4 regions of the Serratia sp. TSO36 genome follow, and region 3 is predicted to be linked to each of the others. Evidence: predicted binding sites of a transcription regulator. Region 3 holds the regulator's gene; each other region holds the start of a gene.
What was found. The regulator CRP, encoded in region 3, controls carbon source genes, mostly activating them, when cyclic AMP is high. The targets are predictions, from matches to a motif close to ATGTGANNNNNNTCACAT.

Region 1 (7,833 bases), on a different contig from region 3:
TCAGCACGATGTGGCCCGGCTTGGATTTATCCGCTACCACCAGCATGTGGTAGTCCGGCCCGATGCCGTCGGCATATTGAGCGATTTTCTTCATCGCGCCCGGCTTGAACATCCAGTCGTAATCGTACTCCACCCATTTGCCGTCGGCTTTCTGCTCGTAGGTTTCCTGCCAGTCGTTATAGGCGATCAGCTGCACCAGCTTCAGATCCATGCCCAGCTTCGGCTCCAGCTCGTTCTTGATGCGTTTGAGCTCGTTGGCGTCGAAGCACTGCAGGTAGACGTTGTCGTTTTTGCCGGTGTAGCCGTATTGCTTGAGCACCGCCAGCACTTTGCTGGAGATGTCCTTGCCTTCCTGCTTGTGGAACCACGGCGCCTTGATTTCAGGGTAGATGCCGATGTTCTTGCCGGTCGAATGGTTCAGACCCTGCACGAACTCGATCTCTTCCTGGAAGGTGTGTACGCGGAAGTCGGATTTGCCCATCGGGAAGCGGCCAGGGTAGCCCTGCACCTTCTTGCCGTTTTCGATGTCAAAGCCTTCGGTGAACTTCAGCGATTTGATCTCCGCCAGCGTAAAGTCGATGGCGTAATAACGGCCGTCTTTACGCGCGCGGTCCGGGAAACGTTCGGCGACGTCGGTGACGCGATCGAGGTAATGGTCATGCAGCACCACCAGCTCGTTGTCTTTGGTCATCACCAGATCTTGTTCGAGGTAATCGGCGCCCTGCGCGTAGGCCATCGCCTTCGCCGGCAGGGTGTGTTCCGGCAGGTAGCCGCTGGCGCCGCGATGGGCGATCACCACTTTGTCCGCCGCCTGCGCGGCGCTGACCATTGAGGTAGCGAGAATGATCCCTGTCAGCAGGGCTTTGACTTGAGTCCGCATTCCGTTTTCTCCGTGTTGTTGGGGGCAGGGTAGTAAAAAGGCCGCAGGGCGGCCTTTAAATCATGCAAAAGTCGTGTGACGGTTAGCCGCGCTTGCCGGCAGCGATTTCCGCGTGGTGTTTCTTTTCGTTCAGCATGGTCAGCAGCAGCAGGATAACCGCCAGCACGCCGCCGCCGATCATCACCATGAAGCCGCCGTCCCAACCGAAGAAGTCTACGGTGTAGCCGACGATGGCGCTGGCCGCGACCGAGCCGCCCAGGTAGCCGAACAGGCCGGTGAAGCCCGCGGCGGTGCCGGCGGCTTTCTTCGGCGCCAGCTCCAGCGCGTGCAGGCCGATCAGCATCACCGGGCCGTAGATCAGGAAGCCGATGACCAGCATACAGATCATGTCCACGGTCGGGTTGCCCGGCGGGTTCATCCAGAACACCACGGTGGCGATGGTCACCAGCGTCATGAAGAACACGCCGGTGGCGCCGCGGTTGCCTTTGAACACTTTGTCCGACATCCAGCCGCACAGCAGGGTGCCCGGGATACCGGCGTATTCATACAGGAAGTAAGCCCAGGAAGACTTGTCCAGCGCGAAGTGCTTCACTTCTTTCAGGTAGGTCGGCGACCAGTCCAGAATGCCGTAACGCAGCAGGTAGACGAACACGTTGGCGACCGCGATGTACCACAGCAGCTTGTTCGGCAGGATGTACTGCATGAAGATCTGCTTGGCGGTCAGCTCTTCTTCGTCTTTTTCGCTGTAGTCGTCCGGGTAGTCGTTTTTGTACTCTTCAATCGGCGGCAGGCCGCAGGATTGCGGGGTGTCGCGCATCAGGCCGAAGGCGATCAGGGCCACCAGGATGGCGCCGAAGGCCGGCATGTACAGCGCCGCGTGCCAGTCGTTGAACCAGGCCATGCCCAGCAGGAACAGCAGCGGCGGCAGGCCGCCACCCACGTTGTGGGCGCAGTTCCAGATGGAGACGATGCCGCCTCGTTCTTTCTGCGACCACCAGTGCACCATGGTGCGGCCGCACGGCGGCCAACCCATGCCCTGGAACCAGCCGCACAGGAACAGCAGGACGAACATGATGGCGATGCTGGAGGTGGCCCACGGCACGAAGCCCATGAACAGCATCACCGCCGCCGCCAGGATCAGGCCGGCAGGCAGGAACACTCGCGGGTTGGAACGGTCTGAGACCGAACCCATGATGAATTTGGAGAAGCCGTAGGCGATGGAAATGCCCGACAGCGCGAAGCCGAGGTCACCGCGGCTGAAGCCTTGTTCGATCAGGTAAGGCATGGCCAGGGTGAAGTTCTTACGCACCAGATAGTAAGCGGCGTAACCGAAGAAGATCCCCAGGAAAATTTGCCAGCGCAGCTTACGGTAGAGCGGGTCTACCTTATCGCTCGGCACACGGGCGATGTGTGCGGCCGGCTTAAAAATACTCAACATGAGCGCCTCCGATGGCTTTATCTGTTATCACATCAATATGACCTTTTACGTTCATTTGATGATTGAGCGGATATCGAATGTGGTGTTTTTGTGTTCCATAACGAGCGCCATTGTCGTCAAATACGCCTGGTGTCGCTGTGACGAATGGCGCAATTGTTACACTTTTATGAAACCACGGCGGATTTTGAGCGATTCGTTAACGTTATGAAATAGAAAAACGTCCAAAAATCGTGATTATGATCACATTGATGGTTTTTTGTGGACATTTTTATTTCGTTTTATGTTCGTTCTTGTTCCTTATCAAACAAAGACCCTTATAACCGTGGCTCAATAGGCTCATAACTACCGATCCTGAGGGAGCGACATGAGCAGCTATTTTGACGGCGGCGAAACGGATGTGATCATCATCGGCGGCGGCGCCACCGGCGCAGGCATCGCCCGCGACTGCGCGCGGCGCGGCTTGCGCTGCATCTTGCTGGAGCGCCACGACATCGCCACCGGCGCCACCGGCCGCAACCACGGTTTGCTGCACAGCGGCGCGCGCTATGCGGTGACCGACGGCGAGTCGGCGCGCGAGTGCATCGAAGAGAACCGCATCCTGAAACGCATCGCCCATCACTGCATCGAGCGCACCGATGGGCTGTTCATCACCCTGCCGCAGGACTCGCTGGACTATCAGCAACAGTTTATCGCCGCCTGTCGCCAGGCCGACATCGACGCCGAAGCGATCGACCCGCAGCTGGCGCTGCGGCTGGAGCCGGCGGCTAACCCGGCGCTGATCGGCGCGGTGCGCGTGCCGGACGGCACCGTCGATCCCTTCCGGCTGACCGCCGCCAACATGTTGGACGCGCGCGAACATGGCGCGCAGATCCTGACCTACCACCAGGTGGTGGGATTGTTGCGCAGCGGCGATCGGGTGACGGGCGTGCGCGTTTACGACCATCAGAATCAGCGGCGCTATGCGCTGCATGCGCCGGTGGTGGTCAACGCCGCCGGCATCTGGGGCCAGCAGATCGCCGAATACGCCGATTTGCGCATCCGCATGTTCCCGGCCAAGGGGGCGCTGCTGATCCTCGGCCACCGCATCAACAACATGGTGATCAACCGCTGCCGCAAACCGGCAGACGCCGACATCCTGGTGCCGGGCGACACCATCTCGCTGATCGGTACCACCTCGACCCATATCGACTACGACCAAATTGACAACATGCTGGTGACCCCGCAGGAAGTGGACATTCTGATCCGCGAGGGGGCGCTGTTGGCGCCCACCCTGGCGCAGACCCGCATTCTGCGCGCCTACGCCGGGGTAAGGCCGCTGGTGGCCAGCGACGACGACCCCAGCGGGCGCAACGTCAGCCGTGGCATCGTGCTGCTCGATCACGCCGCCCGCGACGGGCTGGAAGGGTTTATCACCATCACCGGCGGCAAGCTGATGACCTACCGCCTGATGGCGGAGTGGGCCACCGACAAGGTGTGCGAAAAGCTTGGCGTAAACCGCCCGTGCACCACCGCGCAGGATGCGTTGCCCGGCTCCCGCCAGTCGGCGGAGGAGACGGTGCGCAGCGTGGTTTCTCTGCCCGCCAGCATTCGCGGCTCGGCAATTTACCGCCACGGCGATCGCGCCAGCCAGGTGCCGGCGGCCGATCGACTCGACACCAGCCTGGTGTGCGAATGCGAGGCGGTGACCGCCGGGGAAGTGCGCTATGCAGTCAACTCGCTGACCGTCAATAACCTGGTGGATCTGCGCCGCCGCACCCGCGTCGGCATGGGCACCTGCCAGGGCGAACTCTGCGCCTGCCGCGCCGCCGGGCTGTTGACGCGCTTTAACGTCAGCACGCCGCAGCAGTCCATCGCGCAGCTGTCGCAGTTCCTCAACGAACGGTGGAAAGGCGTACGGCCGATCGCCTGGGGCGACGCGCTGCGCGAGAGTGAATTTACCAGCTGGGTTTACCAGGGGCTATGCGGGCTTGAAGCCCAGGCCGACAAGGAGCAGGAGGCGGATGATGCGATTTGACGTAGTGGTGATTGGCGGCGGCCTGGCGGGCCTGAGCTGCGCCATTGCCGTGGCCGAACAGGGCAAGCGCTGTGCGGTGGTCAGTTCCGGCCAGAGCGCGCTCTACTTCTCCTCCGGCTCGCTCGACCTGCTGGCGAGATTGCCGGACGGCACGCCGGTCGAAATGCCGCTGGCGGCGCTACCGCAGCTGGCGCAGCAGGCGCCGCAGCATCCGTATGCCCTGATCGGGCCCGGCCGGGTGGCGGCGCTGTCCGCCGCCGCGCAGCGGCTGTTGGAGCGCTGCGGGCTGAACCTGCAGGGCGAGGGTGCCAACAACCATCTGCGCATTACGCCGCTCGGCACGCGCCGCGCCACCTGGCTCAGCCCGCAGGCGATCCCGACGCTGCCGCTGACCGGCCAACTGCCGTGGCGGCGCATTGCGGTGATCGGCATCGAAGGCTTCCTCGACTTCCAGCCGCAGATGGCTGCCGACTCTCTGAGCCGGGAGCTCGGCGTAGAGACGGAGGTGGCCTATCTGCACATGCCGGCGCTGGACAGATTACGCAATAACCCCAGCGAGTTCCGCGCGGTAAACATCGCCCGGGTGCTGGATTTGATGGAAAATCTGCCGCCGATGGCCGAGGAACTGCGGCGATTGGCGGGGGAAGCCGACGCGCTCTTCCTGCCGGCCTGTTTGGGATTGGAGGACGACGCGTCGCTGGCAGTGCTGCAGGATGCGGTCGGCAAGCCGATCCGGCTGCTGCCGACGCTGCCGCCTTCGGTGCCCGGCATGCGCTTGCATCAGGCGCTGCGGCGGCGTTTTCAACAGCTGGGTGGCGTTTTCATGCCCGGCGACAGCGTGCTGCGCGCCGAGTGCGAAGCCGGCCGCGTCACGGGCCTGTATACCCGCAACCACGGTGATATTCCGCTGCGGGCGCAGCAGGTGGTGCTGGCCAGCGGCAGCTTCTTCAGCAACGGGCTGGTGGCGGATTTCGACGGGGTGCGCGAGCCGATCTTCGGGCTGGACGTACACAGCCGCGCGGATCGCGCCGACTGGAGCCGGTGCGAGCTGTTCGCGCCGCAGCCTTATCTGCAGTTTGGCGTGCGCACCGACGGCAGGCTGCGGGCGATGAAGCAGGGCATGCCGTTCGACAATCTGTACGTCATCGGCGCGGTCGCCGGCGGCTACGATCCGCTGCAACAGGGCTGCGGCGCCGGCGTGTCATTGATCGGTGCGCTGCACGTCGCGCAGCAGATCGCCGCGGAGGAAAACGCATGAGCCTGCATCAGGACCACAGCTTTGAAAGCTGCATCAAATGCACCGTCTGCACCACCTATTGCCCGGTCGCCAAAGTGAACCCGCTCTATCCGGGGCCAAAACAGGCGGGGCCGGACGGCGAGCGGCTGCGGCTGAAAGATCCGGCGCTGTACGACGAAGCCTTGAAATACTGCACCAACTGCAAACGTTGTGAAGTGGCCTGCCCGTCCGACGTCAAAATCGGCGATATCATTCAGCGCGCCCGCGCCGACTTCGCCCAGAGCAAGCCGACGCTGCGCGACGCCATCCTCAGCCACACCGACATCATGGGCTCGCTGTCGACGCCGTTCGCGCCGATCGTCAACGCCGCCACCGGGCTGAAACCGGTGCGCAAGCTGTTGGACAAGGCGCTGAAGATCGATCACCGGCGAGAACTGCCGAAATACTCGTTCGGCACTTTCCGCCGCTGGTACCGGCAGCAGGCGCAGGCTCAGCGGCGCTATGCCGAGCAGGTGGCGTTTTTCCACGGCTGCTTCGTCAACTATAACCATCCGCAGCTGGGCAAAGATTTGATCCGGGTGTTCAACGCGCTGGATATCGGCGTGCAGTTGCTGAAACGCGAGAAATGCTGCGGCGTGCCGCTGATCGCCAACGGGTTTATCGAGCAGGCCAAAAAGCAGGCCAGGGTTAACGCCGAGTCGCTGCATGAAGCGGTGCTGGAGCGCGGCATCCCGGTGGTGGCGACCTCATCGAGCTGCACCTTCACCCTGCGCGACGAATACCCTCATCTGCTGGACGTGGACACCACTCCGGTGCGCGATCGGGTGGAGCTGGCGACGCGCTATCTCTATCGCCTGATCAATCAGGGGCGCAGCCTGCCGCTGAAGCGCACGCCGCTGCGGGTGGCTTATCACACGCCTTGCCATATGGAGAAGATGGGCTGGACCGCCTACACGCTGGAGCTGCTGCGGCAGATACCGGGGCTGGAGCTGGTGGTGCTGGATTCGCAGTGCTGCGGCATCGCCGGCACCTACGGGTTCAAATCGGAGAACTACGCCACCTCGCAAGGCATAGGCGCGCCGCTGTTCCGGCAGATCGAAGAGAGCGGAGTGGATCTGGTGGTGACCGACTGCGAGACCTGCAAATGGCAGATAGAAATGTCCACCAGCAAGCACTGTGAGCATCCGATCACCCTGCTGGCGCAGGCGCTGGTATAAAAACGAGAGGGCCGGCAAGCCGGCCCTCTGTGGGATTACTGCTTCAGCTTCAGGGTGGAGATGATGCCTTCGGCTTCGGCCTGCGCCTGCTGCTGATTGTCCGCCGGCAGCGTCACCTGAATGGTCAGCATGTTGTTGTTCAGCGAGCCGATCAGGACGGAGGAATAGGCTTTTTCGCCGCCGCTGGTGATGATGCTGTCCAGCTGACGCAGCGGCACGCCGTTGACGTCGAGCGCTTTGTTGGTGATCACCTGCAGGTTGGCGTCACGCGCGCGCTGGGTATTCTCCAGGCGCTTGGCCAGGGTCTCCAGGCTGTCGGCGGTCTTGTCGCCCAGGATCACGATCACCGCGCGCTGGCCGGTGCTGTCTGCGTAAACATGCATGTTGTTGGCCTGGTTGCCCAGCTTGCCGCTCTGATCCGCCATGCCGACCGGCAGGGTGAACGCCAGTTTACCGTCCAGCAGGCTGACCTGCTGCCCGGCCGGCGCGCTGGCCGCCGCGCCGTCAGACGCTGCCTTGGTGTCTTTGGTGTCGCCGTCGCAGGCCGCGAGGCCAAGTGCCAGCAGGCTGATACCCATCAATTTCGCTACTTTACGCATCGGGCTTCCTTCTTCCTTTCCGGTAGGGATTCACTGTCGTATCGCAACCTATTCCAGGCTGAAATGCAAGGCAGATGTTGTCACAAGTTTTTCTCCAGTAATAGCCGATAATCAGCCACTTCGCCTTTCTTTTCCAGCTGAACAATCTGATAGTGGTGGGCGAGCAGCATCGTCAGCATGGCGCGGAACCGGTTGCGGGTTTTGACCGTCAGCCGGCGATAGCCCTGCGCCCGCGTCCAGCGCTCCTGTTCGGCCAACAAGGCCTGTGCCACGCCGTGGCGACGAAATGCCGGCAGCACGCCGCCCAGCCAGCTGTAAAACACCGTTTCCCGCTGTTGATAACCGAGTTTGAAACCGGCCGGCTGGCCGTCGATGTCGGCGATCAACAGGCTGGCGGGGGCACCGCCGATACGCCGCTGCAGATCGGCCAGGCTATGCAGGCCGCCGA
Region 2 (7,833 bases), on a different contig from region 3:
GCACGTAGGCGAATTGCTCCAGCGCCGCTGCATTCAGCTTGATAGACAGCTGATCCAGCATCTGCTCGCGGAAAGTGGCCAGCGTGGTTTCGGTCAGCAGATAGTCTTCCAGCACCGTCGCTTCGTCGGCCCCCAGCGCGAACAGCACCAGTGCCGAACCGACCCCGGTGCGATCCTTGCCGACCGCGCAGTGCTGCACGATGGCGCCGCCGCCAGGATTGCTCAACAGCTGCGCCAGCCGCTGATAGGCCGCATTGCCGAACGGCAGGCGGCGATACAGCTCCAGCATGAACGCGCGGGCGTCGAAGGCGGCCAGCGTCTCGTTGGTGAGCTTCTCCAGGTTGGCGTTGACTTCGCTGCTCAGCGGGTTGGCCGGCACGTGGTGATAGTCGGCGCCACTCCACAGAATATCCGGCTTGGCCTGCACCTCGTCGGCATCACGGTAGTCCAGCACCGAGCGCACCGGCACGCCGGCGAGAAAGGCGCAGTCGTTTTCCGTCAGCCGCTCGAGGGAACCGGAGCGGAACAGCAGGCCGCGCTTGATGCGGCGCCCGTCGGCCACACCGTTGCCGCCGAAGTCGCGGAAATTGATGCCGCCGTCGAGCGGCGCGAGCGAAGGATGAAGCAGGATCTGGGCGGTCATAAACGTCCTCGTTGTTTTTGTTATGACAACGCGCGGCGGCCATCGGCGCAGCGCTGAGGAGTATCACCGTAACAGATTCGCCGCGAATGGAAAAACGGGCCGCGTCGGCGGCCCGTTGGGGGAAAGGCGATTACAGCAGGCGGCGGGCGGCGTCCACCACGATCTGCACCGCTTTGCTTTCGGTGTTTTTCATGGTCTCGGCGTTCGGGATCTCTTGCTGGGTGCGGTTGACGATCACCCCGGCCACCATGCCGGCACGCAGGCCCTGGCTGGCGCACATGGTCAGCAGCGTGGCGGATTCCATTTCATAGTTCATCACGCCCATCGCCTGCCACTCTTCCATCGAGCCTTTGAAGCGGCTGACCACGCGGCCGGAGTAAGTGTCGTAACGCTCCTGGCCCGGATAGAAGGTATCGGAGGAGGCGGTCACGCCGATGTGCGTGGTGGCGCCGCTGGCCTTGGCCGCTTCCACCAGCGCGGTGGTGCAGGCGAAGTCCGCGACCGCCGGGAACTCCATCGGCGCGAAGTGCAGGCTGGCGCCGTCGAGGCGTACCGCCGCCGTGGTGACCAGTACGTCACCGACGTTGATGTTTGCCTGAATGGCGCCGGTGGTGCCGATGCGCAGGAAGGTGCGAATGCCCAGCTGCGCCAGCTCTTCCACCGCGATAGAGGTAGACGGGCCGCCGATACCGGTAGAGCAGACGATCACCGCCTTGCCGTCCAGCTCCGCGCGCCAGGTAGTGAATTCACGATGGGAGGCCAGATGCACCGGATTTTCCATCAGCTTGGCAATCTTCTCTACGCGCTGCGGATCGCCCGGCACGATGGCAAGCTGGGCCCCTTGTAAATCGTTCTTGGTGAGGCCGAGATGAAAAACGTCAGACTGAGACATACGAGACTCCTCATGGATCATGTTTATTGGGAGGAACAAAAAAGCACTCTACTGAAAATCGCCGCTTAATTACGTGACGAAAATCACTATGAAAAGAGAAACAAATTACATGCTACATATTTTTTGTGATTTTTATCACAAAAAAAGAACTATGACGCATCCGGAACGCGCCGCTAAACCTCAGTCTAGCCGACAAACTCGGCTGCTCCTCGCCCGTTGGTTGCCGGCTGAAACTATTTAGCTCATCAATCCGAAATAACCCCAACTTATCGGTTGCTTAGGGACAAAAAAGCCCTCTAACGCACCTTATGGCACTTACGCGGGGCAAAACGCGTAATAACATGATAAAAAGCGCTTAAAAATGCCGCAAAGCCAGATAATTAGCCGTTTTTTATCGACTTGTCCGAAAGTGCGCCACGCAGCGCCAATAATGGGTAATCTTTCCTATAGTTAATCTCAGCGCTTTTTTCTATTGCACGGAGACCGCAATGAAAACCGAACATGTGATGACATTAGAACAGGCTCAGGGGGGATTCGCCCCGGCCGCCGCGCCATTGGCCGCCTCCGCGATTATCACCGACGAACAGGGCATTCACGCCGGGCAAACGACCATCCCTTCCCAAGGCGATGCGCTGCCGGCCTACGTCGCCAAACCCGCCGACCAGAGCGGCCCTTTCCCCATCGTGCTGGTGGTGCAAGAAATCTTCGGCGTCCATGAACATATTCAGGATCTGTGCCGCCGCCTGGCCAAGCAGGGCTATCTGGCGATCGCGCCCGAGCTCTATTTCCGCCAGGGCGACGCCAACGACTACGCCGATATCGGCGAGCTGTTCCAGCAGTTGGTCACCAAGGTGCCGGATCGTCAGGTGCTGTCGGATCTGGATCACGCCGCGCACTGGGCTATTCGCCACGGCGGCGACGCCGGCAAGCTGGCGATCACCGGTTTTTGCTGGGGCGGCCGCATCACCTGGCTGTACGCGGCGCATAACCCGCAGTTGAAGGCGGCGGTCGCCTGGTACGGCAAACTGGTCGGCGAGAAAACGCTGAACTCGCCGAAGCATCCGGTCGATGTCGCCACCCACCTGTCGGCCCCGGTGCTGGGGCTGTATGGCGGGCAGGACAGCGGTATCCCGCTGGAGACGGTTGAAACCATGCGTCAGGCGATCCGCGCCGCCAACGCCGAGGCCGAAATCGTGGTGTATCCCGAGGTCGGGCATGCATTCAACGCCGATTATCGTTCCAGCTACAACGCCGAAGCGGCGGAGGACGGCTGGCAGCGCATGCTGGCGTGGTTTGCCCAGCACGGCGTCAAATAATTTCCCCCGCATAAAAAAGGGCGCCGAAGCGCCCAATCATCACACCAGTAAATCTATAAGCGGCGGCTTATCCGCCGCACGACATCACGCTTGCTCGCGCAGGCGCTGTGCCGCCAAGACCATGTTGGCCAGCGACTGCCGGGTTTCCGGCCAGCCGCGGGTTTTCAGGCCGCAATCCGGGTTAACCCACAGGCGTTCCGCCGGGATGTTCTGCGCCGCTTTACGCAGCAGCGCTTCAATCCATTCCACGCTCGGCACGTTCGGCGAGTGGATATCGTAGACGCCCGGCCCGATTTCGTTCGGGTATTCGAACTCTTTGAAGGCTTCCAGCAGATCCATATCGGAACGCGAGGTCTCGATGGTGATCACGTCGGCGTCCAGCGCGGCGATGGAGTCCATGATGTCGTTGAACTCGCAGTAACACATGTGGGTGTGGATCTGGGTGTCGTCCCGCGCCACGGCGGCGTTCAGCTTGAAGGCGTCCACCGCCCAGTTCAGATACGCCGCCCAGTCGGATTGGCGCAGCGGCAGCCCTTCGCGCAGCGCGGGTTCGTCGATCTGGATGATGCCGATACCGGCTTTTTCCAGATCTTCCACCTCATCGCGCAGCGCCAGCGCAATCTGCTTGGCAATCACTTCGCGGGTCACGTCTTCACGCGGGAACGACCAGCACAGGATGGTCACCGGCCCGGTCAACATGCCTTTCACCGGCTTGTCGGTCAGCGACTGGGCGAATTTGGCCCATTCGACGGTGATGGCTTCCGGGCGGCTGACGTCACCGATGATCACCGGCGGCTTCACGCAGCGGGAGCCGTAGCTCTGCACCCAGCCATTCTGGGTAAACACGAAGCCGTCCAGGTTCTCACCGAAATACTCCACCATGTCGTTGCGCTCGGCTTCACCGTGCACCAGCACGTCCAGCCCAAGGCGCTCCTGCTCGACGATCGCCTGTTTGATGTGCTCACCGATGCTGGTGCGGTAGTTGTTGCCGTCCAAACGGCCCTGTTTGAAGTCCAGACGCAGGCCGCGGATCTCGGTGGTCTGCGGGAACGAACCGATGGTGGTGGTCGGCCAGGCCGGCAGGTTGAAACGTTCGCGCTGCGCCCTGGCGCGTTCGGCGTAAGCGCTGTGGCGTTCGCTGTCCTGCGCGGTGATCGCCGCCAGGCGGCGCTCAACCTGTGGGTTGTGCACGCGGCTCGACTGACGGCGGGCGCGGATCGGCGCGCTGTAGGCGTCCAGTTCGGCCCGTTTCGTCGCGTCAGGCGCGTTCAGCGCCGAGCTCAACAGCGCCAGCTCGGCGCATTTTTGCAGGGCGAAGGCGAACCAGCTTTTCACTTCTTCGTCCAGACGGCTTTCCACGCTCAGATCGATCGGGCTGTGCAGCAGTGAACAGGAGCTGCCGATCCACAGCGGACGGCTGCCCACCAGCGGCTGCAGACGTTCGAACCAGCGGCTCAGATCGGCGCGCCAGACGTTGCGGCCGTTGATTACCCCCAGCGACAGCAGCCAGTCTTGCGGCAATGCGGCGCTCAGCGCGGCGATATCGTCATGGCCGGCGACCAGATCGACATGCAGCCCCTGCACCGGCAGCGTGCGGACGGTATCGAGGTTGTGGCCGACGCTGTCGAAATACGTGGTCAGCAGCAGCTTCACCTGCCCCTGCAGCGCGTCGTAAGCCGGTTTGAACGCATCCAGCCAGGCTTGCGGCAGTTCCAGCACCAGCGCAGGCTCATCAATTTGCACCCACTCGACGCCGCGTTTCGCCAGCTCGGCCAGCACCTGTTGGTAAACCGGCAGGATGTCTTTCAGCAGCGACAGGCGGTCGAACGGCTCGCCCTTCACCTTACCCAGCCACAGATAGGTCACCGGGCCCAGCAGCACCGGCTTGATGCGATGGCCGAGCGCCAGCGCTTCGTCCACTTCGTCCAGCAACTGAGTCCAGCCCAGCTTGAACTGCTGGCCTTGCTGGAATTCGGGCACCATGTAGTGATAGTTGGTGTTGAACCATTTGGTCATTTCCGCCGCGGCCGCCGGCTCGCCGGTCGGTGCGCGGCCACGGCCGATGCGAAACAGCGTGTCCAGATCGATCGTGCCATCCGCATTCTGATGGCGCGCCGGCACGTTGCCCAGCAGCAGGCTGGTGGTCAACACATGATCGTACCAGGCGAAATCGCCGACCGGCACCAAATCCACCCCGGCCTGCTGTTGCTGTTGCCAATGACGAGCGCGCAGCTCGCGGCCAACCGCCAACAGCTCTTCCTGCGTTGAGTTGCCGGCCCAGTAGCTTTCCTGAGCTTTTTTCAGCTCACGTCGTAGCCCAACGCGAGGAAAACCCAGTGTGTGATTCAAAATTGCCATCGTCATATTCCCCATTTAGCCGTCCAGATGTTTACACATCCATAATCAGCAGGTACTGTATTAACCACAAGCGCAATTTATTCACTGTCAATGTGAAGGACTCTCATGATCGAACTGAAACATTTACGGACGCTGCAGGCCCTGCGCAACAGCGGTTCGTTGGCGGGGGCGGCGGCCCAACTTCATCAGACGCAGTCTGCCCTGTCGCACCAGTTCAGCGATCTTGAGCAACGTCTGGGCTTCAAGCTGTTCGTGCGCAAGAGCCAGCCGCTGCGCTTCACCGCCCAGGGCGAGATCCTGCTGCAGCTGGCAGAACAGGTGCTGCCGCAGATCCAACAGGCGCTGCAGGCCTGCCACGAACCGCACCAGACCACGCTGCGCATCGCCATCGAATGCCACAGCTGCATTCAGTGGCTGACGCCGGCGCTGGACAACTTCCGCCGGCGTTTCCCGCAGGTGGTGATGGACTTTACTTCCGGCGTGACTTTCGATCCGCAGCCGGCCTTGCAACAGGGCGAGCTGGATCTGGTCATGACGTCGGATATTCTGCCGCGCAGCGGCCTGCACTATTCACCGATGTTCGATTTCGAGGTACGCCTGGTGCTGGCGCCGGATCATCCGCTGGCCGGCAAGCCGCACATCGAGCCGGAAGACTTGAGTGACGAAACGCTGTTGATTTACCCGGTGCAGCGCCAGCGGCTGGATATCTGGCGGCATTTTCTGCAGCCGGCGGGCGTTAGCCCGGCGTTGAAGAACGTCGATAACACGCTGCTGCTGATCCAGATGGTATCGGCGCGGATGGGGATTGCGGCGCTGCCGCACTGGGTGGTGGAAAGTTTCGAACAACAGGGGCTGATAGTGACCAAAACCCTGGGTGACGGCCTGTGGAGCCGCCTGTATGCCGCCGTGCGCGACGGCGAACAGCGCCAGGCGGTGACCGAAGCCTTTATCCGCTCGGCCCGCCAGCACGCCTGCGATCATCTGCCGTTTGTGCGCGACGCGGCACGCCCTGGCGCCGCCGGCGCCAAAGCGTTGACGGCCGACGTATAAACGTGCCGGGTGGCCCGCCCGCTTAGCCGAGCCGTTTCGGCGCCACCCAGCGCCGGTGCACCCACAGCGAAGCGACGATCACCGCCCCGCCAATGATAAAGCTCGGCCAATGCGGCTGCTGTTGCCAGATGGCCAGGTTGACCAACAAACCGGCCGGCACATGCATGTTGTTCATGATGCCGAGCGTGCCGGCATCCACCTGCGTCGCACCATAGTTCCACATAAAGTAGCCCAGCCCCGATGCCACCACGCCCAGCCAGATCAACACGCCCCACTGCAGATTGGTGGTCGGCAGCTGCTGCGGATTGCCCCACAGGAACCAGGCCACCACCGCCACCACCGCCGCCCCCAGGTAGAACCAGGAAAATGCGGTGTGCTGCGGCAAGGGGTGCACCTCCATCAGGCGCTTATAGCCGACCATGCCGATGGCGAAGCTGATATTCGCCGCCTGCACCAACAGCAGCCCCCACCAAAAGTGTTCGCTCAGCTGGTGATAGCGGATGATCGCCGCGCCCAGCACCGCCAGCAGCGCGCTGAATACGTAGCCCCAACGCAGGCGTCGGCCGCTCAGCAAATCGTAGATCAAGGTGATGTACAGCGGCGTCAGCACGGTGAACAGCAGGAATTCGGGCACCGTCAGGTAGAGATAGGCGCGGAAGCTGAACAGGTACATGATGCCCAGTTGGAAAGCGCCCACAAGCATATACAGCAGGATCACCCTGGGCTTGATATTGCGCCAGCGCAGAAACGGCAGGAACACCAACGCCGCCAGCCCGATGCGCACCAGCGCCGAGAACCCGCTGTCGACCTGGCCCGCCAGGTACTCGCCAATCAGGCTGAAAGAAAACGCCCACAGGATGGTGGTTATAACCAAAAGCAGCACGATGGGTTCACCCTAAAAAGACCGAAAGGGCGATTGTAACGGAAGATGCGCGCCGCGTTGGCGAAAAGGCGGTTTACATCTGAACAAAAGACAAACTACCGGCAAAATTTCACCGTTGGGTTAGGCTTAATAAAAAGGCGAGGTAACCATCATGAAAACTTCTCACATCCTGTTTGTTCTGCTGTGGCTGCCCGGCCTGGCTGCGGCGGCCAACGGCGTAACCGACCTGCGCTCACAGCAGCAGTTGCTCAACCAAAACAGCCAACAGGCTCAGCAACAGCGCCTGTTGAACAATCGGCAGATGGATCAACGCCGCCTGCAGCAGCAACGGCAGTTCGACAATCAACGGCAGCAGCTGTTGCAAACCACGCCGAACGGCGGGCAGCTGCTGCCCAACGGCAACCAGCCGCGCGATCCGTTCAATCGCACCGCGCCGGCGGTGCCGCAGGCGCCGATGCCGGCTACGCCCGCACGCCCATAACGGTGAGGATCAGCGGCGTAGTGATCGCCGCCAGCACGGTGGACATCACCAGGCTGGTGGCGGCCGGGCCGGTGAGCGTATTGAACTGGCGCGACATCAGGTAGACGTTCACCCCCACCGCCATCGAGCCCAGCAGCACCACAACGCGGGTTTCCATCGGCGGCAGATCCATCATCCAGGCCAGCAGCCAAATCACTAATGGCTGCACCA
Region 3 (7,833 bases):
GCCAAATGGTCAGCAACAGCTCCTGCATCTGCTCGCGGGTGAACGCGTCCAGGGCGCCGAACGGTTCGTCCAGCAACAACAGCCGCGGATCGGCGGCCAGAGCGCGGGCGATGCCGACGCGTTGGCGCATGCCGCCGGAAAGCTGCCAGATAAAGTGCTGTTCATAGCCCGCCAGCCCCACGCGCTGCAGCATCTGCTCCGCCACCTGGCGGCGCTGCGCCTTGCCGACGCCGGCCAGCTGCAGGCCGAACTCGACGTTGTCCACCACGTTGCGCCACGGCAGTAAGCCCTCATGCTGGAACACCACGCCCCGTTCGGCGCCCGGGCCGTTAACGGGCGTTCCATCCAGCGTGATGCTGCCAGCTGAAGGCTCGATAAACCCGGCGATCAAATTCAGCAGCGTGGTCTTGCCGCAGCCCGACGGGCCGAGCACCACCACCAGTTGCCCGGCGGCAATCTGGAACGACACGTCACGCAGCGCGGGCCGCCCCTGATACTCTGCTGAAAGATGATTGACGTTTAGCATCCTGCTTCCTTACGACTGCGGCGCAGCCTGCACCTGTTTCACAAAACGGTCGGTCACGTAAGCGCTGTAGTCGCTGTCGACCTGCGGGATCTTGCCCTGCTGCTTGAGGAATTCGGCGGTATCGCGGATCGCCTTGTCCACCGGCTGGCCGAGCTGGGCAACCTGATCCGCCACCGGCAGATAACGGTTTCCCTTCACCAGCTCCGGCACCTGCGCTTCCGGCACGCCGCTCAGGCGCGCCAGCGTGCTGAGGTGGCTCGGATCTTTCAGCCACTGCTCCGGCGCCGCCAGGTAGGCCTTTTGCGCCTGTAGGGCGCTGGCGGCAAAGGCGGTCACCACGTCGGGATGTTTCTCGGCAAAGTCTTTGCGCACCACCCACACGTCCAGCGTCGGCGAGCCCCATTCGCCCACCTGCGCGGAGTCGGTCAACACCTTGCCCTGTTTGGCCAGTTCGTTGACCACCGGCGCCCAGACGTAAGCGCCGTCGATGTCGCCGCGCTGCCAGGCGGCGGCGATGGCCGGCGGCTGCAGATTGAGGATCTTCACCTGCTCAGGCTTGATGCCCCAATGCTTGAGCGAGGCCAGCAGGCTGTAATGGGTGGTGGAGATAAACGGCACCGCAATGCGCTTGCCGATTAGATCCTGCGGGCTTTTGATGTCATTTTTCACCACCAGCGCTTCGGAGCTGCCGAGCTGCGAGGCGATGAGGAACACTTCGATGGGGAGTTTCTGGCTGGCGGCCACCGCCAGTGGGCTGGAGCCGATATTGCCGATCTGCACGTCGCCGGAGGCCAGCGCACGCAGCACGCTGGAGCCGCTGTCGAACTTACGCCAGTCGACGGTCGCGCCGGACCGTTTGGCGAAGCTGTTTTCCGCCTGCGCCACCTTGGCCGGCTCCGCCGACGTCTGGTACGCCACGGTCACGTCCACCGCGTAGGCGCTGGCTGCGCTGAGCGCCAGCGCCAACAGCGCCGCGTTGCGTAAGGAAAAGAGTTTGCCCGCCATGTTCCGCTCCGTTGATAAAAATCTGTTCAGTTGCTGACAGTTTTATCTGAGCGGTGACGGGCGATAAAAGAATAAAAAAGTCTTCTTTATTACCCTGCGTAATATAAACGCGGATTACAGCGCGATCGTCCCGTGCAGGAACACGTGAGCATAGCCGCCGAGCAGCGTGCGTTCCCCTTGCAGTTCGCAGAACAGTTCGCCGCCGCGCGCCGAGACCTGCTGTGCCTGCAGCCGATGGCGGCCGAGACGCGCCGTCCAGTAAGGCATCAGCGTGCAGTGCGCGGAGCCGGTAACCGGATCTTCACCGCCGTCGAGCGTGAAATAGCGCGACACGAAGTCCACGGTGTCACCCGGCGCAGTGACGATCACCGCACACCCGGCCAGCGCGATCAGCGCCGGGATGTCCGGCCGCAGCGCACGCACCTGCGCCTCGTTTTCCAGCACCACCAGCAGCGCTTTCGCCTGCCACACCTCCTGCGGCTGCACGCCCAGCAGCGCCGCGAGGCCCGCCGGCTCAGCCACCTTCTGCGGCGGCCGAGCGGGGAAGTCGAGCACCAGCCGTTCCCCGTCCTGCGCATCGCGCTTGACGAACAGCTCGCCGCCGGCCGAGCGGAAGCGAATATCCTGCAGCGCCGGGTTAACCACGCTGAACATCACATGCGCCGCCGCCAGGGTGCCGTGGCCGCAGAGATCGACCTCGCGCTGCGGGGTAAACCAGCGGATGGCGGTCATGTCGCCGTCATCCCAGACAAAGCTGGTTTCCGGCAGGCCGATCTCGTTGGCGATCGCCTGCAGCCGCGCCGCCGGCAGCGGCTGTGTCAGCAGGCACACCCCGGCCGGGTTGCCGCGCAGCCCTTCGCCGGTAAAGGCAACCACGTGATAATAATTTTCCGCCATCGTTCGCTCCTTAATGCCAGATCAGTAACACACAGGCTGCGGTCAACAACCCCATGGAAACGTTGAAGATAACCCAGGCCTTTTTGCTGCGTAGCAGGCGGCCGATCAGGGTGCCGAACGCCAGCCAGATAATGCCGGCGACGATGTTGACCGCCAAAATGCCCAGCGCGATCGCCGCAATGGAACCGTTGTACTTATCGCCCGCCAGGCTGAAGCTGGCCACCGCCCCCAGCGCCATCAGCCAGGCTTTCGGGTTTAGGAACTGCAGCAGCCAACCCTGATACAGCCGCACCGGCTGCGGCGGCGCCACGTCGGTTTCCAGTTTTTCATAGGCGGCGGTGGCGACTTTCCATGCCAGCCACAGCAGGTACAGGCTGCCGAGGATTTTCAGGATCAGGTGCAGCGACGGATAAACCAGGATCAGGCTGCCGACGCCGAAGGCCACCAGCAGCAAAATGCTTTGCATGCCGAGCATAATGCCGATCATCAGCCACAGCGAACGCATAAAGCCGAAGTTGGCGCCGGAAGTGGTCAGCAGCAGGTTATTGGGGCCGGGCGTGATGGCGGCGACCCACAGGAAGCCCAGCATCGAAAGGAATAAACTCGGTTCCATGGCACGGGTGCTCCTCACCCAAGGCGCTTTTTTGCAGTATCATTGTTAATTCTTGGTATTGAAGCTAACAGTGCGCTAGGGATCTCACAATAGCCGCCCACAACATTTTACTCAGCCTATGCCTAACACCTTTCGCCCTCTGACCGGGGCCAGTAACCCGCACCTGCAAACGCTGTTGCCGCGGCTGGTGCGCCGCCGCGTATTATTGAAACCGCATTGGCAGCGGCTGGAATTGCCCGACGGCGATTTCGTCGATCTCGCCTGGAGCGAGGATCCGGCGCAGGCGCGCGACAAACCGCGTGCGGTGCTGTTCCACGGCCTGGAAGGCAGCTTCTACAGCCCTTACGCGCATGGCCTGCTCAACGCCTGGCGCGAGCGCGGCTGGCTCGGCGTGGTGATGCACTTTCGCGGCTGCAGCGGCGTGCCCAATCGCAAGCAGCGCATCTACCACTCCGGTGAAACCGAAGACGCGCGCTTCTTCCTGCGCTGGCTGCGCGACCGCTACGGCGAGGTGCCGACCGCGGCGGTCGGCGTTTCGCTCGGCGGCAACATGCTGGCCTGCTACCTGGCGCAGCAAGGCGCCGACAGCTTGCTGCAGGCGGCCGTGGTGGTCTCGGCGCCGCTGATGCTGGAGCCCTGCGCCTACCGCATGGAGCAAGGCTTTTCCCGCGTTTATCAGCGCTACCTGCTGGGGCAGCTGAAACAAAACGCCACCCGCAAGCTGTTGCACTATCCGGACACCCTGCCGCTCAAGCTGTCCCAACTGAACGGTCTGCGGCGCATCCGCGAATTCGACGACGCCATCACCTCGCGCATTCACGGCTTCAGTGACGCCACCGACTATTATCGCCGCTGCAGCGCCCTGCCGCTGTTGCCGGCTGTCCAAACGCCGCTGCTGATCATCCATGCGAAGGACGATCCCTTCATGACCCCTGAGGTGATCCCCGACGTCGCCGGCCTGCCGCGCAATATCGAATATCAGCTGACCGAGTTCGGCGGCCACGTCGGCTTCGTCGGCGGCACGCTGAAAAAACCATACATGTGGCTGGAGCATCGCATTCCGGCCTGGCTTTCCCCTTATCTGGACATCCCGACGTGATCATTCCCTGGCAAGAACTGGCAACCGACACCCTCAACAGCCTGATCGAATCTTTTGTACTGCGCGAAGGCACCGATTACGGCGAGCACGAACGCTCGCTGGAACAGAAGGTGGAGGACGTGCGCCGCCAGCTGAAAAACGGCGAAGTGGTGCTGGTGTGGTCGGAACTGCACGAGAGCGTCAACATCATGCCGCGCGGCCAGTTCCGCGCCGGGCAGGAAGAAATTTAGTGGCGATCGGTTCTATGACTGACGGAAAAAATCAGGTAACAATGGGGCATTGCAAACCAGCGCGCGCCATTTTTTCCCGAGATAGAGAGCGTCAACAAGAGCCACAATAATCCCCTGACGCCGGCGCATTCAACACGGAGTGACAACCACCATGTCTGCCAAACATCCCGTTATCGCGGTGACCGGTTCCAGCGGCGCCGGCACCACCACCACCAGCGTGGCGTTCCGCAAAATATTCCAACAGCTCAACATCCGCGCCGCCGAGCTGGAGGGCGACAGCTTCCACCGCTACACCCGGCCGGAAATGGACGCGGCGATCCGCAAGGCGCGCGATCTGGGCAGACACATCAGCTATTTCGGCCCCGAGGCCAACGACTTCGGCCTGCTGCAGCAGAGCTTCATCGACTATGGCAAGAACGGCACCGGCCGCTCGCGCAAGTATCTGCACACCTACGACGAAGCGGTGCCCTACAATCAGGTGCCGGGCACCTTCACCCCGTGGGAACCGCTGCCGGCGCCGACCGACGTGCTGTTTTACGAGGGGCTGCACGGCGGCGTGGTCACCGAGCACCACGACGTGGCCAACCACGTCGATCTGCTGGTCGGCGTGGTACCGATCGTCAACCTGGAATGGATCCAGAAACTGATCCGCGATACCGGCGAGCGCGGCCACTCCCGCGAAGCGGTAATGGATTCGGTGGTGCGTTCGATGGAAGACTACATCAACTACATCACGCCGCAGTTCTCGCGCACCCACATCAACTTCCAGCGCGTGCCGACGGTGGACACCTCCAACCCGTTCGCCGCCAAGGCGATTCCCTCACTGGACGAAAGCTTCGTGGTGATCCACTTCCGCGGGCTGGATCAAATTGACTTCCCCTATTTGCTGGCGATGCTGCAGGGATCGTTTATCTCGCACATCAATACGTTAGTGGTGCCGGGCGGCAAGATGGGGCTGGCGATGGAACTGATCATGGCGCCGCTGGTGCAGCGGCTGCTGGAAGGCAAGAAGATCGAATAAACGCGTTGAGCGCGGCGCCGAGCCGCGCTCCGCCTCGATTACGCCGGTTGGCGGATCTCGAAGCTGTGGGTCACCGTGGCGGCCTTGTTGAGCATCAGCGCCACCGAGCAGTACTTCTCCGCCGACAGGTTCACCGCACGCTCGACGATCTTGTCGGTCAGATCCTGGCCGGTAACGATGAAATGCAGGTTGATATGGGTGAACAACCGCGGAGCTTCTTCGCGGCGCTCGGAGGTCAGCTTCACCTCGCAGTCGCGCACGTCGTTGCGCCCTTTTTGCAGGATGGACACCACGTCGATCGCGCTACAGCCGCCCACCGACATCAGCACCATCTCCATCGGGCTGGGTGCTTTATCGCCGGCGTTGCCGTCCATCAGCACCTGGTGGCCGGAGGCCGATTCACCCAAAAACGTTAACCCTTCCACCCATTTAACTCTTGCCTGCATTCTGGTCACTCCGGTTGATTTCTTAAAATCAGAGTACGCTTTCGCATAGAAACAGGCAACGTAACCTGATGCTAATCATGCTGAAGCGAGACAACACGAGACACCCGCCTTACTCTGTGCTACAAACAGAGCCGCAATAAATCTTTCCGGGACACTGAATTTCAGGGAAACGCCCAGAGAAAGGCTCCTTTACCGGTATGTTAACAGAATGTAGCTTGCAGCGCTTACGGCAAGTTAATATGCTAGAGCGACAGCGTATTTTTATGACACGCCTCAAAACTTGCCGGTAGCCCTCGCTCATGATTGCGGCTACAGGCGGGTTTTACAGGGAACTCTGACCCCTGTGACACAAGGCAGCGATAACAACAGAGGATAACAGCGAATGGTTCTCGGCAAACCGCAAACAGACCCTACTCTCGAATGGTTCCTGTCTCATTGCCATATCCACAAATATCCATCGAAGAGTACGCTGATTCACCAAGGTGAAAAGGCCGAAACGCTTTACTACATCGTGAAAGGCTCCGTCGCGGTGCTGATCAAGGATGAAGAAGGTAAAGAGATGATCCTGTCCTACCTCAACCAGGGGGATTTCATCGGCGAGCTCGGATTGTTCGAAGAAGGCCAGGAGCGCAGCGCCTGGGTTCGCGCGAAAACCGCCTGTGAAGTGGCCGAAATTTCCTACAAGAAATTCCGCCAGCTGATCCAGGTGAACCCGGACATCCTGATGCGTCTGTCCGCCCAAATGGCGAGCCGCCTGCAGGTCACCTCCGAAAAAGTGGGCAACCTCGCCTTCCTGGACGTGACCGGCCGCATCGCGCAAACCCTGCTGAATCTGGCGAAGCAACCCGACGCCATGACTCACCCGGACGGCATGCAGATCAAGATCACCCGTCAGGAGATCGGCCAGATCGTCGGCTGCTCGCGCGAAACCGTTGGCCGTATTCTGAAAATGCTGGAAGATCAAAACCTGATTTCCGCCCACGGCAAAACCATTGTCGTCTACGGCACCCGTTAATCCCTGAAGAAACGGCGCAATCTGCGCCGTTTTTTTATCTGCTCTCTGCCATGTGGCGCCGCCTGATCTACCACCCGGAAATCAACTACGCACTGCGACAAACGCTGGTGTTGTGCCTGCCGGTGCTGTTCGGCTTGTTGATAGGCCAGCTGCAGCTCGGCCTGATGTTCTCTCTGGTGCCCGCCTGCTGCAATATCGCCGGTCTGGACACGCCGCATAAGCGCTTCTTTAAACGGCTGGTGGTTGGCGGCTCGCTGTTCGCCTTCAGCAGCGTGCTGCTGCAACAAGCCCTACTGTGGCACGTGCCGCTGCCGGCTCTGATGCTGGGCCTGGCGCTGCTGCTCGGCGTCACCGGTGAAATCAGCCCGCTGCACGCCCGGCTGTTGCCGGCGGCGCTGGTGGCCGCCATCTTCGCCCTCAGCACGGCCGGCACGGTGCCCATCTGGCAGGCGCCGCTGCTGTACGCCATCGGCACCGTCTGGTACGGCTTATTCACCTGGTTCTGGTTCAAGCTGTGGAAAGAGCAGCCGATGCGCGAGACGCTGAGCCAGCTCTACCTGGAACTGGCAGACTATTTCGAGGCCAAATACTCGCTGCTGACCCAGCACACCGATCCGCAAACCGCGCTGCCGCCGCTGCTGGTGCGCCAGCAAAAGGTGATGGATCTGATCAGCCTGTTGTACCAACAGCTTAATTTCCTGCCGCACGCCAACAACCTCGAGCAAAAGCGCCTGCAGCGCGCCTTTCAGGTGGCGATGGACCTGCAGGAGCACATCACCGTCAGCCTGCATCTGCCGGAGGAAGTGCAAAAACTGGTGGAGCAGAGCCAGGCCGAAGCAATCATTCGCCGCAATGCTCAGGTGATCGCCGGCCGGCTGCGCGTAGTGGCGCACGATATTCTCTATCATCAACATTCGAAGCGCTTCTCCATGGCCCACGAGCTGGCGGCGCTGGAAAAAATGGCGGCGCAGCATCCCGATA
Region 4 (7,833 bases), on a different contig from region 3:
TTGGGTTTAAGTTGAAAAGGCGGGAGCAATAAAATGGGTTCCCGCCATTCCAATCGTCATAGGTTTACCTAAACCGCGCATCCCGCGCAAACAGGAAAGCGGCTTCCCGCTGGCGAGCGTCGGCTTCCGCCTGAGCGCCCTGATAACGCAAAATCATGATCAGCGTGGCGTAGACGTTGGCGTCGATACGGCGCTGCAGATAGGCATTGGCCCACTGCCGATAGCCGGTCAGCAGGGCATCATCGCGCGTTTGGTTATAGACCAGCAGCGCGTGAGATTGCTCGTCGAAGGTTTTGCGCTCCCGGTAGATCCAGGCGGCCGGCGGCGGCATCTGCTCGATGCTGTCGATGGTGGCCAGCATGGTGCGCTCCGATTGGGTGAGCGCCATGCGCCCTTGCCAGGCGAAGACCGCCATCACCAACATGCCGACTGCCGCCATCGCCACCGGCAGGCTCAGGGCTTTAGCGAACGGCAGCGGGCGCGGCTCGCCGGTTTGGCCGTCCAGCAGCGCCAGCAGCAGCAGAAACGCCAGCCAATGCGGCGCAGACAGATAGAAAGGGTATTCCAGCTGGGTGTGTACCAGCATTGGCAGCAGCACCAGAAACAGCCCGACGCGCGCACCGCCCGGCTGTTCGCGATCCCGTTGCCAGGCGCGTTTCAGCAGCAGCGCGCCGGCGACGAGGACGATAACGATCCCCGCCAGCGCCGGCAGGCCGCCCTCAACCCACCACAGCAGGATTTCATTGTGCGGATGCCCGGCGACTTCCAGCACTTCTCGCCAGGGCATTTCCTGCAGACGGAAGTGCGCGAAGCTGTATTCAAAGCCGCCGTAGCCCCAGCCCAGCAGCGGTTTGGCCAGGATCATGGCGCCGACGTCATGCAGCATGGTCAGGCGCGCGCTGTTGGAAACCTCCCGCCCGATCAGGCCGGCGCGGCTATCCAGGCCAAGGCCGGTGAACAGCACCGTGAGACCGGCCGCCACGCCCAACAGCAGCGCGCTGCCGGCCCAGCGGCTTGCGGCCGGGCGCTGACGGGCAAAACGCCACAGCAGCAGCGCCGCCGCCAGGGCGCCGCCCAGCCAGGCGGCGCGCGACTGGATCAGCACCAGCAGGGCGGAGAAAGCGGCCAGCAGGGCGAGCAGCGGGAGTTGCCGCCGCCGCGTCGGCGTGGAGAGGGGGGCAAGCAGCAGCCAGAGCGCCAAAGCCAGCCCGGTGGCGATAAAGCTGCCCAGCACGTTCGGCTGTTGGAAGACGCCATAGACCCGGCGGCCGTTGGGGGCCACCCAGGCCAGCGCGGGGGCGAACAGCTGCAGCGCCGCCAGCAATGCCTGAACGCTTACGGCGAACAGCAGGCCGTACAGCAACAGATCGCGTTGCCGGGCGGTGAGGCGCAGCTGCAGGCAGGCGACATAGAACAGCCAGCCACCGAGCAAACCGGCGCTGCGCCACAGGGCGTCTTCGCGCCACTCGGCGCGGGTATACAGCAGCGGCAGCGCCAGCACGGCGATGCCGAGCAGCAACAAGCGTGCGGTAGGGGTCAGCGAAAGCCGGGCGCGGCCAAGGCAAACGCTGGCGGTCACGAGCAGCGTGGTCAGCGCCATGGCGCTCCAGGCCAGAATGTTTTGCGGCAGCGCCAGGCCGCCGCCGCCCATGTTGGGGTGATAAAACGGCAGGATCGCCGCCATCCAGATCAGCAGCAGGGGCAGCACGGCGATAGCCGGCGCGTTAATGGCGGTTTTATCGGTCATGGTGAACCTGCCATGTTTCGATATCGTTCATTGAATGCATATTATTAGGATTCCCTATCCTTATCCTGGGGTTTAAATTCGCTGAAGCTTCAATACCTAAAATTTTTATGGAAATTGAAAAGACTTCCTGTTGAAGCGATAAATAAGTTTTTCCCCTGTGGGCGCGGGGACGGTTTATATAAAAAGGGGTAAGCCGTATTTCAGTTGCCTGCAAAGGGTGTTTTATTTGTTTGAAAAAACAGGGTTGTCATTTTCTCAAATTCATCTTGCTCCAGTCAATTTTTAATCTTTTATTTTATTTTTGCATTTAAATCAAAATATTGGGGTTTTTTGTGCGTAGTAAAACGCCGTGTGTGCGACAACGAACGCCTGGGCCGACAGGCGATGTAGCCAATAAGATAAGCATTTTCTTGTTAAATCGTTGTTGCCAATGACGGCACGGCGATCGTGGTTTTATTTACCGCTGTTTTTTATTTTTATTTTAGATTTTCTTTATTGAGCCTGTATTTGTTTTTATTAAGATTCTTCTTGCTTTTTATTGGTTTTTTTTAAATTTTATTTAACTCCATTTTATTAAGATTGTTCTGTTACTGTGGAAATAAAGGGGTGATGATCCCCCTATCCCTGTTGCTGTGCCGCAAGACGGATTAACGCGCCTGTAAAAGCGCGTTAATCCACGCTTCACAGACCTCACTCCACTTCGCCAATCCGTTCCAGCGCATCCACCACCAGATCCCAGAATTTATCCTGATCCAGTTTGACCGCGACCTGGGTGTGGCAGTCCGGCGGCGGCGGCGCGCGGAAGTCCGCGACCGTCATGCCCAGCGTCAGGGTGCCGGTGAGTTCGATATCCACCGGCGCTTTGCGCACCGTCATCACGCTCGGATCGATCACGTAGGCGACGGCGCAAGGATCGTGTACCGGCGGGGCGCTGAAGCCCTGCGCCTGTTGGTACATACGGCCAAAGAATGCCAGCAGTTCGCCGACGAAGGCGGCCGGCCGGGTGCCGAGGGCGGCGATACGCGCGCAGACTGCCGGCGTGGCCAAAGCCTGGTGGGTAAGATCCAGCCCGACCATGGTCAGCGGCCATTTTTCGTTAAACACGATGTGCGCCGCCTCGGGATCGATTTTGATATTGAACTCCGCCACCGCGCTCCAGTTGCCCACATGGTAGCCGCCGCCCATCAGCACCACCTCCTTGACCCGCTCGGCAATGCGCGGCTCTTTGCGCACCGCCATGGCGATATTGGTCAGGCCGCCGGTCGGCACCAGCGTCACGCTGCCGGGCGGGTGGGCCATCACCGTATCGATGATCAGATCCACCGCGTGGCGCGAGTCCAGCTGCAGGTGGGGTTCCGGCAGCACCGGGCCATCGAGGCCGGAATCGCCGTGGATATCGGGCGCCACTTCTATATTGCGCACCAGCGGGCGCGGGCAACCGGCGGCGAAGGGCACGCCGGTGATATTGGCGATGCGCGCCACCGCCAGCGCGTTGCGCGTCACTTTGTCCAGCGTCTGATTACCCACCACGGTGGTGACCGCCAGCAGGTCGATCTGCGGATTGCCCCAGGCCAGCAACAGAGCGATGGCGTCGTCATGCCCCGGGTCACAGTCCAGTATGATTTTTTTCATGGTTATTCCTGATGCAGGGAGAGGTTCCCGCAGCATAACGCAGCGCGGCGGCGTGGGATAATGCTGATGGTGCTTTTGTTAACGGCATCAAAGCCTTGCCACTTTTACGATGTAATGAAACGTAAAGCCTGCTCGCGGGGCTTTACCCTGGAGGTTACTCCAGGGTTTACAGTGAGCTTCAGCGTCAATGTACAGAGGAGAGGCGGGATGAGCTTACTGAAAAGGTTGTTGGGGCAAGGCGGTATTAACCGCGGTCATCAGCGCGCGGGCCACGGCGGCGGGCATCATGGCAACCGCTATAACCAGCATGGCGAGCCGGGGCCGCAGTGTCCGGAATGCCGGGCGGTGAATAAATCGGGCGCGCGTTATTGCCACCGCTGCGGTCAGCCGTTTGCCGCGCTGAGCGCCACCTGCGGCCAGTGCGCCGCGCCGCTGCCGTCGGGCAGCCGCTTTTGCCCGCAGTGCGGCGGCGGTGTGCCGTGAACCGGGGCGGTTGGACGCTAGCGCTGCTGCTGGGCGCCATGGCGCTATGGACGCTGCTGGCCTGGGGCGTAGCCGGCGTGCTGGCCTGGCTCCCGGCGTTGGCGGAAGCGGCCGGCGGCGCATCGCTGCCGGTGAACGGCGCGCTGAGCCTGGTGCCGCAGGCGGTGCTGGACGCCTGGCTGCCGTGGCTGAAACAGCTGGGCAGCGGGCTGGCGAGCTATTTTCCTCTGCTGCTGAACTGGGCGGGCTACGCCGTCTGGCTGCTGTGGGGCCTCGGCATGCTGGCGCTGATGCTGCTGGGCGCGCTGGCGCACCGCTATTTGAGCGCCGCTCAGCGATAGCCCTGATAGACCGCCGCCACGCGTTCGAAATAGTCGGTTAGGTAGTTGATGCACACCTGCACCTTCAGCGGCAGTTTGTCCTTCTCGGTATAGAGCGCGTAGATCGGCCGCGGATCCGAATGGTAGCTTTTGAACAGGATCTCGATCTCGCCGCGCTTGATCTCTTCGATCACCCACATCAGCGGGGCGTAGGCGATGCCGGCGCCGTTTTTCAGCCAACGGATCATGGTGGAGGAGTCGTTGGTGACGAAGCGCCCCTGCGGGGAAATGCGCGTGGTGATGCCCTCCGGCGACATCAGTTCAAATTCGCTGTCGGGCCGCACGCTGTACTCGAGCCAGGAAAAGTTGACCATGTCGCTCGGCTTTTGCGGCGTGCCGTGCTGGCTGAGGTAGCTTTTGGCGGCGCACACCACCATCGGCATCTGCCCCAGGCGGCGGGAGAACAGGCTGGAGTCCTGCAGCTCACCGGTGCGGATCACCAGATCCAGCCCGTCGGTGATCAGATCCGGCGCCGGAATGCCGGTCACCAGGTTGACCGTCAGGCCAGGGTACTCTTTCATCATCTCGGCGGTCATGTTCGCCAGCACGTTTTGCGCCATGGTGGATGAGCTGCCGATGCGCAGCGTGCCGGCGGGGGTATTGTTAAACGCATACAGCTGCTCATGCACTTCGCTGACTTCCTGCAGCATGCGTCGGCAGCCCTGATAGTAGATTTTGCCGGCCTCGGTCAGGCCGATGCTGCGCGTGCTGCGGTTCAACAGCTTGACCTGCAGCTCATTTTCCAGTTTCGAGACGGTTTGGCTGATCGATGAAACGCTCATGCCGAGTTGGCGCGCGGCCGCGGTAAACGACCCGAACTCAACCACTTTGGCGAATACCGACATCCGTTTTAATCTTTCCATTATTCACTCTGGCTTAAAAGTGATTTAGATCACAGATTGTTGATGCCTTGATAGTAAGCAGGCTAATATAACGTGGTCGGGTGAATAGACCTTACCAACGTGCGAGAGCGATCGGCAACGCAATCCTGCCGCTCCTCCGGCACCCTCGCAATCCCTGTCGTGGATGTCTGCCCCAAAGTTTAACCTTTTTTCGGGTTCGTGACCTGGACAAGCTGCCTGGTCAAGATTTGTGGCGCGCGCACGCTAAAATGTAAAGAGAATGTGAATGGCGAGACCTGTCTTTCCCCGGCGCAGTGAACAATAAGGAAAAAGTGATGAGTTTGCTTCCGGTTATGGTCATCTTCGGACTGTCGTTTCCGCCGGTGTTTTTCGAGCTGCTGGTGTCGCTGGCGCTGTTTTTCCTCTTGCGCCGCCTGCTGCAGCCGACGGGGATTTACGATTTTGTCTGGCATCCGGCGCTTTTTAACACCGCGCTGTATTGCTGCTTGTTTTATCTGATTTCATGTCTTTTTGTTTGAGGTCGCTGTGAAAAATTTTTCGATAAAAATAACCCGAATCGCGATCACTTTGATTCTTGTGCTGCTGGGCATCGTCGCGGTATTCAAGGCCTGGGTGTTTTACACCGAGTCGCCGTGGACGCGTGACGCCAAGTTCACCGCCGACGTGGTGGCGATCGCGCCGGACGTCAGCGGTCTGCTGACCGATGTGCCGGTGGTGGATAACCAATTGGTGAAGAAAGGGCAGGTGCTGTTCGTGGTCGATCGGCCGCGCTATGAGCAGGCGCTGGCGCAAGCCAGTGCCGACGTCGCCTACTATCAGACGCTGGCGGCGGAAAAGCGGCGCGAGGCCGGCCGCCGCGTGAAGCTGGGCGTGCAGGCGATGTCGCAGGAAGAAATCGACCAGTCGAACAACTCGCTGCAGACCGTGCAACACCAGCTGGCGAAGGCCGTGGCGACGCGTGAGCTGGCGCAGCTGGATCTGGAACGCACCACGGTGCGCGCTCCGGCCGATGGCTGGATCACCAACCTCAACGTACACGCCGGCGAATACATCACCCGCGGTTCGGTGGCGGTGGCGCTGGTGAAGAAAGACTCCTTCTACATCCTGGCCTATCTGGAAGAAACCAAGCTGAACGGCCTGAATAAGGGCGATCGCGCGGAGATCACCCCGCTCGGCAGCAACCGCATCATGCATGGCACCGTCGACAGCGTGGCGGCGGCGGTGAACAACAGCAGCAGCACGGTGAACAACAAAGGATTGGCCTCGATCGACAGCAACCTGGAGTGGGTGCGCCTGGCGCAGCGCGTGCCGGTGAAGATCCTGCTGGACGCCAAGGACCAACAGCATCCGTACCCGGCCGGCACCACCGCCACCGTGGTGATCGTCGGCAAGAACGATCGCAATGCCGACAGCGGCTCGCCTTTTGTGCGCCTGATGCACCGGCTGCGTGAGTTCGGCTAATGAATAGCCCAACCTTTATCCGGCTGAGATTCGCCTTCAAGCTCAGCTTCGCGATTGTGTTTGCGCTGTTCGTCGGCTTCCATCTCAATCTGGAAACCCCGCGCTGGTCGGCGATGACCGCCGCCATCGTCGCCGCCGGCCCGGCCTTTGCCGCCGGCGGTGAACCCTTCTCCGGCGCCATCCGCCACCGCGGCTGGCTGCGTATTATCGGCACCTTTATCGGCTGCTTCGTCGGCCTGCTCATTATCATCACCACCGCCCGCGCGCCGGTGGTGATGCTGCTGTTGTGCTGCATCTGGGCCGGTTTCTGCACCTGGCTCTCTTCACTGATCAAGGTCGAGAACTCCTACGCCTGGGGCCTGGCCGGCTATACCGCGCTGATCATCATCGTGACGGTCGCCACCAGCGAGGCCCATCTGCTGGAAGCGCCGCAGTTCGCCATCGAGCGTTGCAGCGAGATCGTGCTGGGCATCGTCAGCGCCGTATTGGCGGATCTGCTGTTCTCGCCGCGTTCGATCAAGCAGGATATCGATCGGGCGGTGGATCAGCTGCTGGTGGATCACTATCGCCTGATGCAGATGTGCATCAGCAACGCCGACAAAGAAGACATCGACCGCGCCTGGAGCAATCTGGTGAAGAGCACCACGGCGCTGGACGGCATGCGCAACAACCTGATGATGGAGTCTTCGCGCTGGCAGAAGGTCAATCGCCGGGTGAAGGCGCTGCATACCCTGTCGCTGACGCTGATTACCCAGGCTTGCGAAACCTACCTGATCCTGTTGAATCACCCGGACGCGCTGCAAGCGAGCCTGCGGGAACAGCTGATGGTGCCGGCGGAAACCCCGCAGGAGATCCACAGGCGCATGAAGCTGTTGCGCCAGGTGCTGACCACGCATCGCTCCGAAGAAACGCTGCCGACCCTCACTGGCTGGGTCGGCGCGGCAACGCGCTACCTGCTGCTGTCGAAGGGCGTACACACCAACGGCAGCATCAGCGCGGTGGAAGAGGACGTGTTGAGCAATGAAACGGTGGTCAAGCCGACCTCGGCGGAAGGGCATCATGCGATGATCAACGGCCTGCGCACCTTTGTGGCCACGGCGTTCGGCTGCCTGCTGTGGCTGTGGACCGGCTGGACGTCCGGCAGCGGCTTTATGGTGATCATTGCGGTAATCACCTCGCTGGCGATGCGCACCCCGGCGCCGCGCATGGTGGCGATGGATTTCGTGCTGGGCATGCTGGCGGCGATCCCGGTCGGCTCCCTGTTCTT

Region 1: a site for CRP is predicted at 2,547-2,564, ahead of glpT (glycerol-3-phosphate transporter). Genes of this name have one in related genera too.
Region 2: a site for CRP is predicted at 1,659-1,676, ahead of udp (uridine phosphorylase). Genes of this name have one in related genera too.
Region 4: a site for CRP is predicted at 5,123-5,140, ahead of aaeR (HTH-type transcriptional activator AaeR). Genes of this name have one in related genera too.

The regions. Positions count from the first base shown of each region.
Region 1 covers NZ_JBJZOU010000002.1:216,005-223,837, forward strand. The annotation lists gene glpQ (glycerophosphodiester phosphodiesterase) at 1-880, opposite strand, end outside; gene glpT (glycerol-3-phosphate transporter) at 963-2,318, opposite strand; gene glpA (anaerobic glycerol-3-phosphate dehydrogenase subunit A) at 2,683-4,332, shown strand; gene glpB (glycerol-3-phosphate dehydrogenase subunit GlpB) at 4,322-5,590, shown strand; gene glpC (anaerobic glycerol-3-phosphate dehydrogenase subunit GlpC) at 5,587-6,786, shown strand; gene ACK3CV_RS01330 (DcrB family lipoprotein) at 6,822-7,385, opposite strand; gene ACK3CV_RS01335 (GNAT family N-acetyltransferase) at 7,466-7,833, opposite strand, start outside.
Region 2 covers NZ_JBJZOU010000002.1:253,549-261,381, reverse strand. The annotation lists gene ACK3CV_RS01520 (tyrosine-protein phosphatase) at 1-643, opposite strand, end outside; gene udp (uridine phosphorylase) at 774-1,535, opposite strand; gene ACK3CV_RS01510 (dienelactone hydrolase family protein) at 2,024-2,851, shown strand; gene metE (5-methyltetrahydropteroyltriglutamate--homocysteine S-methyltransferase) at 2,936-5,224, opposite strand; gene metR (HTH-type transcriptional regulator MetR) at 5,315-6,259, shown strand; gene ACK3CV_RS01495 (carboxylate/amino acid/amine transporter) at 6,282-7,142, opposite strand; gene ACK3CV_RS01490 (hypothetical protein) at 7,294-7,623, shown strand; gene ACK3CV_RS01485 (AEC family transporter) at 7,604-7,833, opposite strand, start outside.
Region 3 covers NZ_JBJZOU010000026.1:44,996-52,828, forward strand. The annotation lists gene tauB (taurine ABC transporter ATP-binding subunit) at 1-526, opposite strand, end outside; gene tauA (taurine ABC transporter substrate-binding protein) at 536-1,531, opposite strand; gene ACK3CV_RS23275 (PhzF family phenazine biosynthesis protein) at 1,646-2,428, opposite strand; gene ACK3CV_RS23280 (LysE family translocator) at 2,439-3,041, opposite strand; gene ACK3CV_RS23285 (hydrolase) at 3,160-4,140, shown strand; gene ACK3CV_RS23290 (YheU family protein) at 4,137-4,370, shown strand; gene ACK3CV_RS23295 (phosphoribulokinase) at 4,522-5,391, shown strand; gene ACK3CV_RS23300 (OsmC family protein) at 5,430-5,837, opposite strand; gene crp (cAMP-activated global transcriptional regulator CRP) at 6,220-6,852, shown strand; gene ACK3CV_RS23310 (YccS/YhfK family putative transporter) at 6,903-7,833, shown strand, end outside.
Region 4 covers NZ_JBJZOU010000024.1:326,402-334,234, reverse strand. The annotation lists gene ACK3CV_RS22365 (beta-ketoacyl-ACP synthase) at 1-10, shown strand, start outside; gene ACK3CV_RS22360 (PglL family O-oligosaccharyltransferase) at 65-1,747, opposite strand; gene uriH (uridine-preferring nucleoside hydrolase UriH) at 2,438-3,379, opposite strand; gene ACK3CV_RS22350 (zinc ribbon domain-containing protein) at 3,587-3,862, shown strand; gene ACK3CV_RS22345 (hypothetical protein) at 3,859-4,203, shown strand; gene aaeR (HTH-type transcriptional activator AaeR) at 4,194-5,105, opposite strand; gene aaeX (p-hydroxybenzoic acid efflux pump operon protein AaeX) at 5,420-5,623, shown strand; gene aaeA (p-hydroxybenzoic acid efflux pump subunit AaeA) at 5,631-6,566, shown strand; gene aaeB (p-hydroxybenzoic acid efflux pump subunit AaeB) at 6,566-7,833, shown strand, end outside.